Regions from separate parts of the Shewanella sp. BJSY2023SW007 genome, predicted to be linked through region 1. Evidence: predicted binding sites of a transcription regulator. Region 1 holds the regulator's gene; each other region holds the start of a gene.
What was found. The regulator sigma-54, encoded in region 1, starts transcription at its own class of promoters, with help from an activator protein. The targets are predictions, from matches to a motif close to GTTGGCACGNNNNTNGNNT.
Positions count from the first base shown of each region.

Region 2: ACMHXE_RS16040 (nitric-oxide reductase large subunit) is a predicted target of sigma-54. The motif match lies at 2,083-2,101, and genes of this name have one in related genera.
Region 3: flgF (flagellar basal-body rod protein FlgF) is a predicted target of sigma-54. The motif match lies at 1,669-1,687, and genes of this name have one in related genera.
Region 4: ACMHXE_RS18390 (superinfection exclusion B family protein) is a predicted target of sigma-54. The motif match lies at 1,685-1,703, and genes of this name have one in related genera.

Region 1 is NZ_JBKORL010000105.1:14,128-17,253, forward strand. Features, by position in the region: gene rapZ (RNase adapter RapZ) at 1-359, opposite strand, end outside; gene ptsN (PTS IIA-like nitrogen regulatory protein PtsN) at 356-799, opposite strand; gene hpf (ribosome hibernation promoting factor) at 802-1,089, opposite strand; gene ACMHXE_RS18850 (RNA polymerase factor sigma-54) at 1,121-2,584, opposite strand; gene lptB (LPS export ABC transporter ATP-binding protein) at 2,680-3,126, opposite strand, start outside.
Region 2 is NZ_JBKORL010000092.1:50,388-53,513, forward strand. Features, by position in the region: gene ACMHXE_RS16040 (nitric-oxide reductase large subunit) at 1-2,038, opposite strand, end outside; gene ACMHXE_RS16045 (potassium/proton antiporter) at 2,553-3,126, shown strand, end outside.
Region 3 is NZ_JBKORL010000086.1:7,277-10,402, forward strand. Features, by position in the region: gene flgH (flagellar basal body L-ring protein FlgH) at 1-76, opposite strand, end outside; gene flgG (flagellar basal-body rod protein FlgG) at 89-877, opposite strand; gene flgF (flagellar basal-body rod protein FlgF) at 889-1,632, opposite strand; gene flgE (flagellar hook protein FlgE) at 1,798-3,126, opposite strand, start outside.
Region 4 is NZ_JBKORL010000101.1:93,225-96,350, reverse strand. Features, by position in the region: gene ACMHXE_RS18395 (ATP-binding protein) at 1-1,576, opposite strand, end outside; gene ACMHXE_RS18390 (superinfection exclusion B family protein) at 1,744-2,355, shown strand; gene ACMHXE_RS18385 (DUF3149 domain-containing protein) at 2,441-2,569, opposite strand; gene ACMHXE_RS18380 (bacteriohemerythrin) at 2,840-3,126, shown strand, end outside.

The DNA of each region.
Region 1 (3,126 bases):
CCTTCGTGCTTGATGGCATCCTGCAGCGAGACAGTGCTTTTGGATAGAGGGTGTAGTCTGCGGGTTTCGCTGTAGCGTTTTAGGAGTACTTTATCGGAGGCGTTGAGGAAGAAGCTGGTCAGTTGGGTGTTTTCCGGCAGCGCCGCCAACTGTTTTTCCAGCACCTTTTCCTGATCCGGCATGTTGCGCACATCTATGCTGATGGCGACCAGATCATTGCTGCCGCGGAGGTTTTCCAGCAGGCTGCCTATCATGGGCAGGGGCAGATTATCCACACAGTAGTAACCCAGGTCTTCGAGTACCCTGAGGGCAACGGATTTTCCGGAACCGGAGCGGCCTGAGACTATCGCGAGTTTCATCCTGTGATCACCTGATAGAGTTCTGTTTCATCGCGGGATTTACGCAACTGCTTGAGTATTGCCTTATCGCTGAGCTTTTCAGCCATGGCAGACAGGGTACTCAGATGTTGCTGGCATTGATCTGCGGGCACCAGAAGAGCGAATAGTATGTCCACCGGTTGGTTGTCTATGGCATCGAAGGCGATAGGCTCTTCGCATTTGACCAGCACGGCAATCGGCTCTGTGATATCAGGCAGCCGGCCATGCGGAATCGCAATACCATTACCTATACCTGTGCTCCCCATCTTTTCGCGGGCCAAAAGGCTTTCAAAAATCGCTTGAGAGGAAAGGGTGGGGTACTGGGCGCTGGCGAGATCGCTAATTAGCTCCAGTACCTTTTTCTTACTGCCCGGAGTGGCACAGGTAGTGCACTCCGGCCGCAGGATGGTACTCAGTTCCATCGTTAGTGTTTTGTCAGCTTTTCTTTGTGTTTAATGACCTGACGATCCAATTTATCAATCAGAACGTCGATGGCGGCATACATGTCGGCATGTTCAGAAGTTGCATAGACTTCGCCGCCTGTGAGGTTGATCTTGGCTTCGGCAATCTGTTGCAGTTTTTGTACATTGAGCACAACGTGCACATTATTGATCTGTTCGAAATGGCGTTCAAGTTTCGAAAACTTACTTTCCACATAGTCACGCAGTGAGTCGGTGATCTCGATATGATGTCCTGTCAGGTTGATTTGCATAGAAAGATTCCTCCAATTTCCAACTGTGGATTTATAAACTCTTACGCTGGTTCGACGGTGGTATCATCATAGCCTCGCGATACTTGGCTATGGTGCGTCTTGCAACGTTGATTCCCTGTTCTGCCAGAAGTTGTGCCATTTTGCTGTCGCTCAAAGGTTTCTTCTGGTTTTCCGCCGCCACGAGCTTCTTGATAAAAGCCCTGATCGCCGTGGAAGAGCATTCTCCGCCATCTTCGGTACCGACATGGCTGGAGAAGAAGTACTTCAATTCAAATATTCCCCTGGGGGTATGCATATACTTTTGAGTGGTGACCCTGGAGATGGTCGATTCATGCATCTCGACCGCCTCGGCGATATCGTTGAGTACCATGGGTTTCATGGCCTCTTCACCATATTCGAAAAATCCCTGCTGGAACTGCACTATGCAGTTGGCCACCTTGAGCAGGGTGTCGTTGCGGCTCTCCAGGCTCTTGATAAACCATTTGGCTTCCTGAAGATGACCACGAATAAACTGGCTGTCTGATTGACTGCGGGCGCTGCGGGCCATGGCAGCATACTGTTGGTTGATCCCGAGTTTGGGCATACAGTCCGGATTGAGCTCTACCACCCAGCGACCGTTCTTCTTCCAGACGCTGACATCCGGGATCACATATTCCTCGTCCATCGGCTGCACCAGCAAACCGGGGCGGGGATTGAGGCTCTGAATAAGGTTGATGGCGTCACGCAGTTGATCTTCCTTGAGCTTGGTCTTGCGCATCAGGGTGCGAAAGTCGCGGGTAGCGATGAGATCCAGATGCTCGTCGATCAACAAGCGGGCATCGGCCAGATGCGGGGTGTCGGCGTTGAACTGTTGCAACTGGATCAGCAGACATTCGCGCAGATCTCTGGAGGCGATGCCGACAGGGTCGAAGTGCTGGATCCGCTTGAGTACCGCTTCGACTTCATCGAGCTCAATCTCAGGGTTACCCATGGCTTCGAGGATCTCCTCTGTGCTCTGGGTCAGATAGCCCTGCTCGTCGATGGCATCTATGATGGCGGTGGCAATAGCGTCGTCGGTATCGGAAAACGGGGTCAGGTTCTTCTGCCATTCCAGGTGTTCATAGAGACCTTCGCTGGTTTCCCCCTGAAAGGGCATATCATCTTCACGGCCCATGGCTGGCCCTGAGGCGCTGGCGGCGGTAAAGACTTCATCCCAGGTGGTATCCATAGGCAATTCATCCGGCATAGACTCATTGTTCAATGCCTCTGAGGTTTCTACTGTGGAACCATCTTCCTGCTTGGCGCTCAGTTCGCCGGCGTCGTTTTCCTTGTGATTGTCGTCAATCTGTTCCTCCTGGCTGTCCTCGGCCATCTCCAACAGAGGGTTGGCTTCCAAGGCTTCCTGGATTTCCTGCTGCAGCTCAAGGGACGACAGTTGCAGTAGGCGAATGGCCTGCTGCAACTGAGGTGTCATGGTCAACTGTTGACCTAGTTTGAGCTGGAGTGACGCTTTCATTATACCGCTAATCCCTACTCGTTATTTTTCAAGGAAAAAATTCAATAATAACAAACTATAATACCCGGAATTGCCGCCGGATGACATGATCCTAACTATAGCCTGAATTGTTCGCCTAAGTACACAGCACGCACTTGCTGGTTGTCCAAGATTTCAGCGGGTGTGCCCTCGGCGATCAACTGCCCATGGCTGACAATGTAGGCTCGCTCACAAACGTCGAGCGTTTCGCGAACATTGTGGTCTGTGATCAGCACCCCCAAACCGCGGGACTTAAGCTGTTCGATGATTTTCTTGATATCGATAACTGAGATGGGATCCACACCGGCGAACGGCTCATCCAGCAGAATGAACTGTGGATTGGCGGCCAATGCCCGGGCGATTTCCACCCGGCGGCGTTCACCGCCGGAGAGGGACATCCCCAGGCTGTCACGTATGTGGGTAATGTGGAATTCTTCCAGCAGCTGTTCGAGTTGTTCCTCGCGCTCGTCGCTGTTGAGTTCTTTGCGGGTTTGCAGCACGGCCATGATGTTGTCATGCACCGA
Region 2 (3,126 bases), on a different contig from region 1:
ACAACATGGCGGCCAGCCCCAGATTCAGGCTCCAGAATGCCCCCTTGAGCCACTTGTCTTCCCAGCGCAGTTTACCGGCAAGTCCCGACAGGCAGAACAACATCAGGCCTATCCCCAGCATGCCGTAGACTCCCATAAAGGCGCCGTGGGCGTGGGTGGCCGTGGTATTCAGCCCTTGAATGTAATAGAGGGCAATCGGTGGATTGATCAGGAAGCCCAGTACACCGGCGCCCACCAGATTCCAGAAAGCGGTGGCAACAAAGAACATGATGGCCCAGTGATAGCGTTGCATCCAGGGAGCGGCCCGGCGCAGGCGATAGCTTTCTACCGCTTCAAAACCGATAAGGGCCAGAGGCACCACTTCCAGCGCCGAGAAGATAGCGCCCCAGGCGATGACCGAAGTGGGTGTGCCGGTGAAATAGAGGTGATGCAGTGTGCCTATCAGGCCCCCGGTCAGGAAGATCAGGGTAGAGAAGAGTACCGCACTATTGGCACTGCGGGCACGGATCAGGCCAAGACGCACAAACATCAGGGCGATAACCGAGGTAGCAAAGGTTTCAAAGAAGCCTTCAACCCACAGATGTACTACCCACCAACGCCAGTATTCGGCGATGGCAAGGTTAGTGTGCTTGCCCATAAACAGCCCGGCACCATAGAAGAGGCCGATGGCAACACAGGAGGCATAGAGCACCCAGAGCACAGGTTTTAGCTCAGACTCCTGTTTCAGGGCGGGCAACATGGCGCGGCTCACCAGCGCCAGCCAGATCATCAATCCGGCCAACAGCAGCAGTTGCCACACCCGGCCGAGATCTATGTATTCATATCCCTGGTGACCGAAGAGGAAGTTGTTGTCCAGTGAGAAATATTGCTGTACCCCCAGCCATTCACCGGCCATGGAGCCCAGCACCACTACCAGCAGAGCGACCCACAATAGGTTGACACCGAAGCGTTGATATTTGGGCTCGTGGCCGGAAAGCGCCGGCGCGATATAGAGTCCGGTACCGAGCCAGGCCGTCGCTATCCAGAATACAGCCAGTTGAGTATGCCAGGTGCGGGTCACTGAATAGGGCAGGATCTCACTCAAGGGAAAACCGTAAAACTCCTGGCCTTCAACCGCATAGTGCGCCGTGACGCCACCTAGCAGTATCTGCAGCAGAAATAGGCCGATAGCGGTAATGAAATATTTACCTGTGGCCTTTTGTGACGGTGTGGGTTTGTGTCTGAACAGGGGATCTTTTGTGGCGGGAGCCGGCAGGGCTTCATGTTTGCCGGCTGCGTGATACCAAACCAGGGCACCGATACCGGCCAGCAGAGTCACTATGCTCAGAATCGACCAGACGATATTGTCTGAGGTCGGTGTGTTACCCAGTTGCGGATCGTAGGGCCAATTGTTGGTGTAGGTGTAATTGGCATCCGGGCGTTCGGTCACTGCGGCCCAAGCGCCCCAAAACAGGAAGGCATTGAGCTGTTGACGGCGCTCGGCAGATCCTATGGTATTGGTTTTCATCGCATAGGCTTCCCGTAGCTCATTCAACGCGGGATCGTCACCGAACAAAGATTGATAGTGCTGACTCACTTGCGCCATGGCGGCGATACGGGTGTCGGAAAGCATTACCCGTGTGTGACCTCTCTCGTCTGTAGTGACAGTGTTATGGCGCAAATCATCCCTTAAAGCTTGCTCCAATGCGGCCTGAGTACTCTTGTCCAGGCTATTGAAAGGTTTGTTGTATGTCTCCTTGGCGCGAATATCCAGCCAGGCTTCGGCCTCACGGTGTAGCCAGTCTGCAGTCCAATCCGGAGCCACATAAGCACCATGGCCCCAGACGGAGCCAAGTTGATGCCCGCCCATGGAGCGCCAAACCAACTGCCCTTGTTCTATATCCTTGCCGCTGAAAACCACTTGGCCCTGGCTGTCGCTATAGGTATCGGCAATCGGTGGTTTTTCCCGATAGATTTCACTGCCGATACTGAGAAGCACAGTGAAAGAAGCGACCAACACAAGTAACAGTGCGATCAGGGTGAATTTTTGTCTGCTCATTGGCATCCCTCTGACAAAGTCTATTTGATAGGTTTCCTTCCATAGAGCAGCTAACGTGCCAACTTTTATTCTTGTTTTTAATCAGTGTATTACTTATTTGTGTGCTTTTGATACTGTCATTTTGATTGTGTTTAATGTGTCCTTTTAACATTAATTGTTGTCATTGTGACACTGACTGTTTACCAGAAAGCTATAACTGATATCTTGACGAGAATTCTTGGATTTCAAATTCTTTAGTTAATTGAAAAAATAGGTTTTTTTTCATTAATTTGAGTTTATGTTTCTTTGGGTGCGCATTTGATGTTTTATGGGTAAATATTCTATTTTTTAATGGGTTACCTGGCTTCTTTTTCTGGTTTTTTTCGCTAAAAGCAAAAATAAGTCAACTGTTTCTACTGAAAAATAACCCTAATTAATGATATAATCCCGCCTGTAACCCACGTGTTTTCCGGAGTCTCGTTAGAGCCAGGTTTCTCTTTTATTAGCTTCCCCGCATTTTCAACTGGAGGGTCATTTGAACGCAGATATCATCAACAGCTTTTTCCTTGTCGGGGCCTTGCTTGTCGCAGTCAGCGTACTGCTCAGCCCAGTATCGTCGCGACTCGGTATTCCTATTTTGGTGGTATTTCTCGCTGTGGGTATCTTTGCCGGTGAAGATGGTCCCGGCGGCATAGTATTCAACGACTATTCAGTTGCTTATTTGGTTAGTAACCTGGCGCTGGCGGTTATTCTGCTTGATGGTGGCATGCGTACCCGGGTTGCCAGTTTCAGGGTGGCATTGTGGCCGGCCTTGTCCTTGGCCACTTTTGGGGTGGCGTTAACCACCACGCTGACAGGTTTGTTGGCTGCCTGGCTGTTCGATCTCAACTTACTTCAGGGCATGTTGGTGGGGGCTATTGTCGGCTCGACCGATGCTGCGGCGGTATTTAGCCTGCTGAAAGGCAAAAACGTGAATGAGCGTGTCGGTTCGACACTGGAAATTGAATCTGGCTGTAACGACCCCATGGCCGTGTTTTTGACCGTGACTCTGATTGCCATTCTTGGCAGCAGTGGCGATGAACTCTCGGGCAGCTATCTGGCACTGAGCT
Region 3 (3,126 bases), on a different contig from region 1:
CGGCTATGGGTTTATTCTGGGTAGCAGTGCAAGCCCCCAGAAATAAAGCCGGAATGATAAGGAACAAGGGTTTCATCACATCACCTCATCACAGATTCTGGTTCACGTAGGCCAGCATCTGGTCTACGGCCGAAATGACTTTGGAGTTCATTTCGTAGATCCGCTGACTCTCAATCAAGTTAACCAGCTCTTCGGTCACGTTAACGTTGGAGGTTTCCAGCGACCCCTGACGAATAGAGCCCAAACCGTCCAGTGAGGCAGTCCCCTGAATTGGGGTGCCGCTGGCGCCCGTCTCCAGATAGAGGTTTTGCCCTATGGGATCCAGGCCGGATGGATTAATGAAGTCAGAGATAGTCAGTTGGCCCACCACCTGGTTTTCGGCGGCTCCAGGGGTTTTAACCGACACTTCACCTTCGGCGGAAACCGTAATACTGGTGGCATCGTCCGGAATGGTAATAGCAGGCTGCAACACATAGCCGGCGCCGGAAGTCACTATCTGGCCGGTGTCATCCAAACTGAACTGGCCATTACGAGTGTAGGCAGTGGTGCCATCAGGCAGTTGAATTTCAAAGAAGCCCGGGCCCTCAATCATCATATCCAGCGCGTTATCTGTGGTTTGCAAATTACCCTGGGAAAAAATTTTCTGGGTGGCCACCACTTTAGTGCCTGCGCCCAGGTTAAGGCCGTTGGGCAACTTGGTGTTGGAGGCACTGATACCACCGGCCTGATTGACCGTCTGATACAGTAAGTCTTCAAATACCGCCCGGCCCTTCTTGTAGCCTATGGTGCTGGCATTAGCGACGTTATTTGAAATCACCGAGATGTCCGTTTGCTGGGCATCTAACCCAGTCTTACTTATCCATAACGCGGGATGCATATCAATTACTCCTAGCTAATGCGCATCAGTGAAGCGGACGACTTGTCGTTCTCTTCTGCGGTTTTCATCATTTTTACCTGCAGCTCAAACTGACGTTGCAACTCAATCAGGTTGACCATCTCATCCACGGCATTGACATTGCTGCCTTCCACGGCGCCGCTTTCCACGTTGACAAAGGGATCGGCGGCGGCCGGATTGCCATCCAGAGTGCGGAACAAGCCATCTTCACCGCGCATCAGGTTCTCATTGCCCGGGTTGACCAGCTTGATGCGCCCCACCTCTTCTATCACCTCGGCGGTTGCGCCCTGGGGACGAATGGAGATAGTGCCGTCGGTGGCAATCTGGATTTTGTCTATCGGCAGCGGCAGCACTATCGGGCCGTTATCACCCATCACAGGGTTGCCCCTGTCGTTACGCAGCAAACCTGTGGTGTCAAAACTCAGACTACCGGAGCGGGTATAGGCCTCACTGCCATCGGCGGCCTGCACCGCAATCCAGCCTTGATCTTTGATGGCAATATCCAGATCCCGCCCGGTCGATTTGATAGGGCCGGACTGAAAGTTGGCCGAGGGCGACTCTGTCATGGCGAACACCCGGGTCGGCAAGCCTTCGCCGAAGGCTTGCATCGCACGAGCCTGAGCCATGTCGGCCTTGAAACCATCTGTGTTGGCATTGGCCAGGTTGTTACCCCTAACCGCCAGCGCATTCATGTTTTGTTTGGCGCCAGTCATGGCGACATAGAGAAGTTTGTCCACCTGCTGCTCCGTCAATCTTTTTACCTATTCAGGTAAAAGCAAACATCGTGCCAATAAAATGAGCAGTTGAGCACTAGGACAGCAGAAGAACTTCAGTAACTTGGGAATTAATAGGCGAAGGTGCGGCAAGACGTTGCCGGGCGGCAATGTCTTGCACAGGAAGGCTTAGCGGATCTGCAGTACTGTCTGCTGCAGTGTGTTGTTCACTTCCAGAGTACGGGAGTTGGCCTGGAAGTTACGTTGGGCCGAAATCAAATCCACCAGCTCAGTGGTCAGGTCAACGTTGGATTGCTCCAGTGTTGATGAACGGATACTGCCAAACACACCGCTGTTGGCCTCACCGGCCAGCGCCGCGCCTGAATCCAGGCTGGCTTTCCAGGAGGTATTACCCACCTGGCTCAGTCCCTGCTCATTGGAGAAGCGTGCCAACGCCACCCGTGCCAGGGGCACTGTTGAGCCATTGCTGTACTTGGCAGAGATCAAACCATCAGTACCCACTTCCACATTAGTCAAACGGCCCACTGTCACACCATCCTGCGTCAATTCCGTGGCGTTGAACTTTTCCGAGAACTGGGTCGGATTATTGAAATCTATGGTTATCGCTTGAGTGCCGTCAGCAGCAGGGCCAAGAACGTTGGCCCCGCCAACTCCCAACTGCTCTGTGGTGATCACCGCAGGATCGGAACCTATATAACCGCCGACATCGTTGAACTTGAGCACGGCACCAGTCCAGCCACCTGCAGTTTGTGCTGTGCCTGTACCATCCGCAGTACCGTCACCGTTAGTGTCCGTGTTGTAGGTTCCGGCGCCGCCACCCAGATTGACCGGCTTGTCGTCAATGGCGTAGTAGGCCACCCAGTTACTCTCACCGGTATGAGCACCATTTTCCGGACGCACAAAATAAGTGGTCAAGGTGTGGGAGTTACCCAGAGAGTCATAAATGGTCACTGCAGTGGAGTTATTAAAAGTATCTGACTTGGATGGGTCAAACAGCGCCGGATCTTTAGTTTCTTGAGTGGAGTCCAGGTTCATGCTGATGCCAACATTGTTGGTTTTCTGCGGGCTACCGGCAGTGTCCGGGATCTGCACCGGCTTGGTGGTAGTCAGACTTACAGAAGTGGAGTTACCATCTTTATCGACCGGGAAGCTCTGCAGATAATTACCGGCAGCATCGACCAGAAAGCCGTTGTCATCACGCTTGAAGGCTCCGGCGCGGGTGAAAGAGTAATCCTGACTGCCGACACTGGATGATGTCACGAAGAAACCACCACCGTTGATCGCCATATCCAGCGCGTTGTTGGTGGAGTTCAGGTTACCCTGATGGAACTGCTGCGCCACCTGAGTGGTGGTGACACCGCCGCCCACTGTGGTTCTGCCGTTGGAGAAAATCGAGCTGGCGTACACATCGGCAAACTCGGCCCGGGATTCTTTAAAGCCTATCGTATTGACGTTGGCAATATTGTTGGCCGTGGTATTGAGATCTTTCTGCGCCGC
Region 4 (3,126 bases), on a different contig from region 1:
GGAAGCGAACCCTAAAGTGAGCGCCGCCGAGGTTTGAGTCATTGGCAAGGGTGATATTGCCCTTCAGTAGTGTGACGGCATTGAAGGCCGCCGCCAATCCAAGCCCGGTGGCGCCGGTTCGTCTACTGGTGGTAAAGAAAGGCTCAAAGATCTGGCCGGCAATCTCGGGAGCGATTCCTTTGCCATTGTCTTCGATATCCAGCAGTAGTTCTTGACCCTGCTGTTGTACGCTGATGCTGATCTTATGGTTGGAATCACCCTCAAAGGCGTGCGCATAGGCGTTGGAAAGTATGTTGATCACTATCTGCTTCAGCAGGCTGTGGCTGCTGGTAAGCCAAAGATCGGCCTCGACCTGAATCTCCACATCTACCTGTAATTGCTTGAAAGATAGCGCTACAGCATCGGCAAATTCCTGCAATACCTGGGGTAGCAGCATCTGTTCGTGCACCTCATTGCCTTGCTCGGCAGCAATCGCCTTGAACTTCTGGATCAGGTTACTGGCGCGGGTAATATTACTGATGATCAGTTCACAGCTTTGTTGATATTCGTTGAGGATGGTATTGAGCTCTTCTAGTGTAGCGCCATCGTTTTGCAACAGCTCAACCAATTCATTGATATGCTGTAACTGACTACTGGCAGCGGTGAGGCAGATACCTATCGGGGTGTTTATCTCATGGGCTATGCCGGATACCAGACCGCCGAGCGCGGCCATTTTCTGCTGTTCGACCATCACCTGTTGAGCCCGTTCCAACACCAACAGCGACTGTTCAAGTTCTTTGGTTTGCTCTTTGACCTGCCTTGCCAACTCATCTTTATAGCTGCGTTCCAGTTCCAGTAGTCTTTCCCTGTCGCTCAGGGCTTCTTGTAGTTCGTAGCGGGAGCGGTTCAACTGGGTGAAGGAGGCGCGCAGCTGTTGCTGCATCAAATTGATGGCCAGGGCAACCTGGGTAAATTCATCCTGTTTATCCCGGCGCTTAAACTGCAGTGGTTGATAATCCTGCTCCAAATCGAGCTGTGAGCAGTACTCACTCAGTTGCAACAGGTGCCGGGTAATAGTGGCCCAAACCAGATAGAGAATGAAACCGGCCACCAGAAAGGTCTTGATACCATTGGCCACTAGTATCAGTAAGGCCTTGTTCACCAATCTGTCGTAGATTTTGGAGAGATCGGCTTGAACTCTTAGCTCACCGACATTGAAGTTCTGGCTGCTGGTCTTGTGCACCAGAGGAAAGCGCTTCTCTATTACACCTTGGTCTCTGTACTCGCCGGCTGTCCATTCTTTACCGCTGTCATCTTTTATGACCACATAGCTGGTATCCGGCAGTTGATTGAGACCGTTGAGTTGAGTCTTGATAAGTCTCTCATCTATCACCCAGATACTTGCCGCCAGCACATCCAGGTTAGCCTTTTCAATATTGGCAAACTCATCGTTGATTCGGCCAATGTCCCCCTTGTAATCAGAAACCAACTGCAAACCTGTGGTCACCAGAGTGATCAGAGAGCTGAACAGGATAATAGCCAGAGTCAGCCTGCGGCCTATGGGACTACTGATGAGCTGTTGTATAAAATCTGGCATTAATATCAACTATTTTAAGTGCTTGCTTTGGATAGCTTTAAGCATAGCTTCGCATCTGACTTTCGCGGTTTTTTTGTCGTTATATTAAGCCGCGGTACTTTGAATGAATTTGGCATTGGTTTTGCTTGATTAGTGATTGGAACAATTTTCTGACGCTGGATAGAGCCATGAAGAGACTGAAATTTGAGGTATTGAAAGAGGGCAAGTTCAAGGCCGCTGCATTGCAACTGACATTGTGGGTGCTGCTGATCACCACATTGCTGCTGTTTATGCCAAAGTCCTTGTTGGCTCTGTTGCATTTGGAATCCTGGGTAGATACCAATGCCCACTATATTGGCCTGACATTGCTACTGGCTTTGGCCTATATCGGCGCGCTGGCTGTCAACTTTTTGTTGGATGAAGCGATAAGTCGTTTGAGTGAGCGCCGAATCAACGAAATGATTGAAGCTAAGGTGAGGTTGTTGGATCCGGCCGAGCGGGCCCTGTTACGAGAGTTCTTCCTGCAGGGAGCCAGTGTTTTGACCCTGCCGCAAAATGAGGCTCCTGTACAGGCGCTGCTCAAGGCGCATATACTCGAGAGCCTGGGAAATGAACGCCATTACGCTATTCAAGGCCCCACCGCCGAGTACAAGATAGCGATGGCAGCCCGTAAGCATTTAAATCGAAGAGTGTTGCGCCTTCCTCCGGGAGAACCGAGTCAGGAGGAGTTGCAATACCTTATCAAGGCAAGACCGCAATTTATCAATGCTATTGCCCAGGTGCGGAAACACGCGGCTTAATCGCACTAAAAAAGAGGGCAGCCACAGGGCTGCCCAAGTAATACTCAAAAATGTCATTGCATTTAAAAGAACATGGAAGTCAAAGCTAAGGCTTTGCTGACTTTACAATAAACATCCACATAATGTAGGAGATGATCCCGATAGTACTGAAGATAACTATCATCGACAGTAAACCTATGGGGTTTCCGAACATTAGATCTAACCAGAATGCCATCACTGAAGTCCTCTTTCTTGTAAAGTCAAAGCTAAACTAATCAAATTTGCTAAAACTGAAGCTGATCTCGATCAACAAATGTTGTCAGAGTTGTTAATTGGGTAAATCGCCTTGTTAAAACATGAGCTGTATCATGTTTTGCTTAAATTAGCGGAGGGGGAAGCAAGGGCGTTATTTCACTGAAGGGAATAGGAGCAAAGGATAATATTCATTATCACACTAAAGGAGTAGGGTGGCTTGGGCTGAGATTGTTCATGCAAGGAGCGTGCGATGCAAACATCCCAAGGTCTTTCGAAATTGATATTAAGCCGGTGGCAGTTTTATCTGCTGTTGCTCTTGTTGCTTTACCCCCTGTGGAGCCTGTTACACGGCGGCAGTTATCTCGCCTTTGGCTCTCTATTGGTTGCCTTGATAGTGCTGACTTGGCTTGGTGCCAGACAGCTGTCCAATCTTAAGCGTTTGGAAAACGCTGCCCGTCACCTGGGAGAAGGCGATCTCAGCTATCAGTTGTCGGAGCAGGATGCCGGCATGTTCCATTCTGTGGTTCACGGCATCAA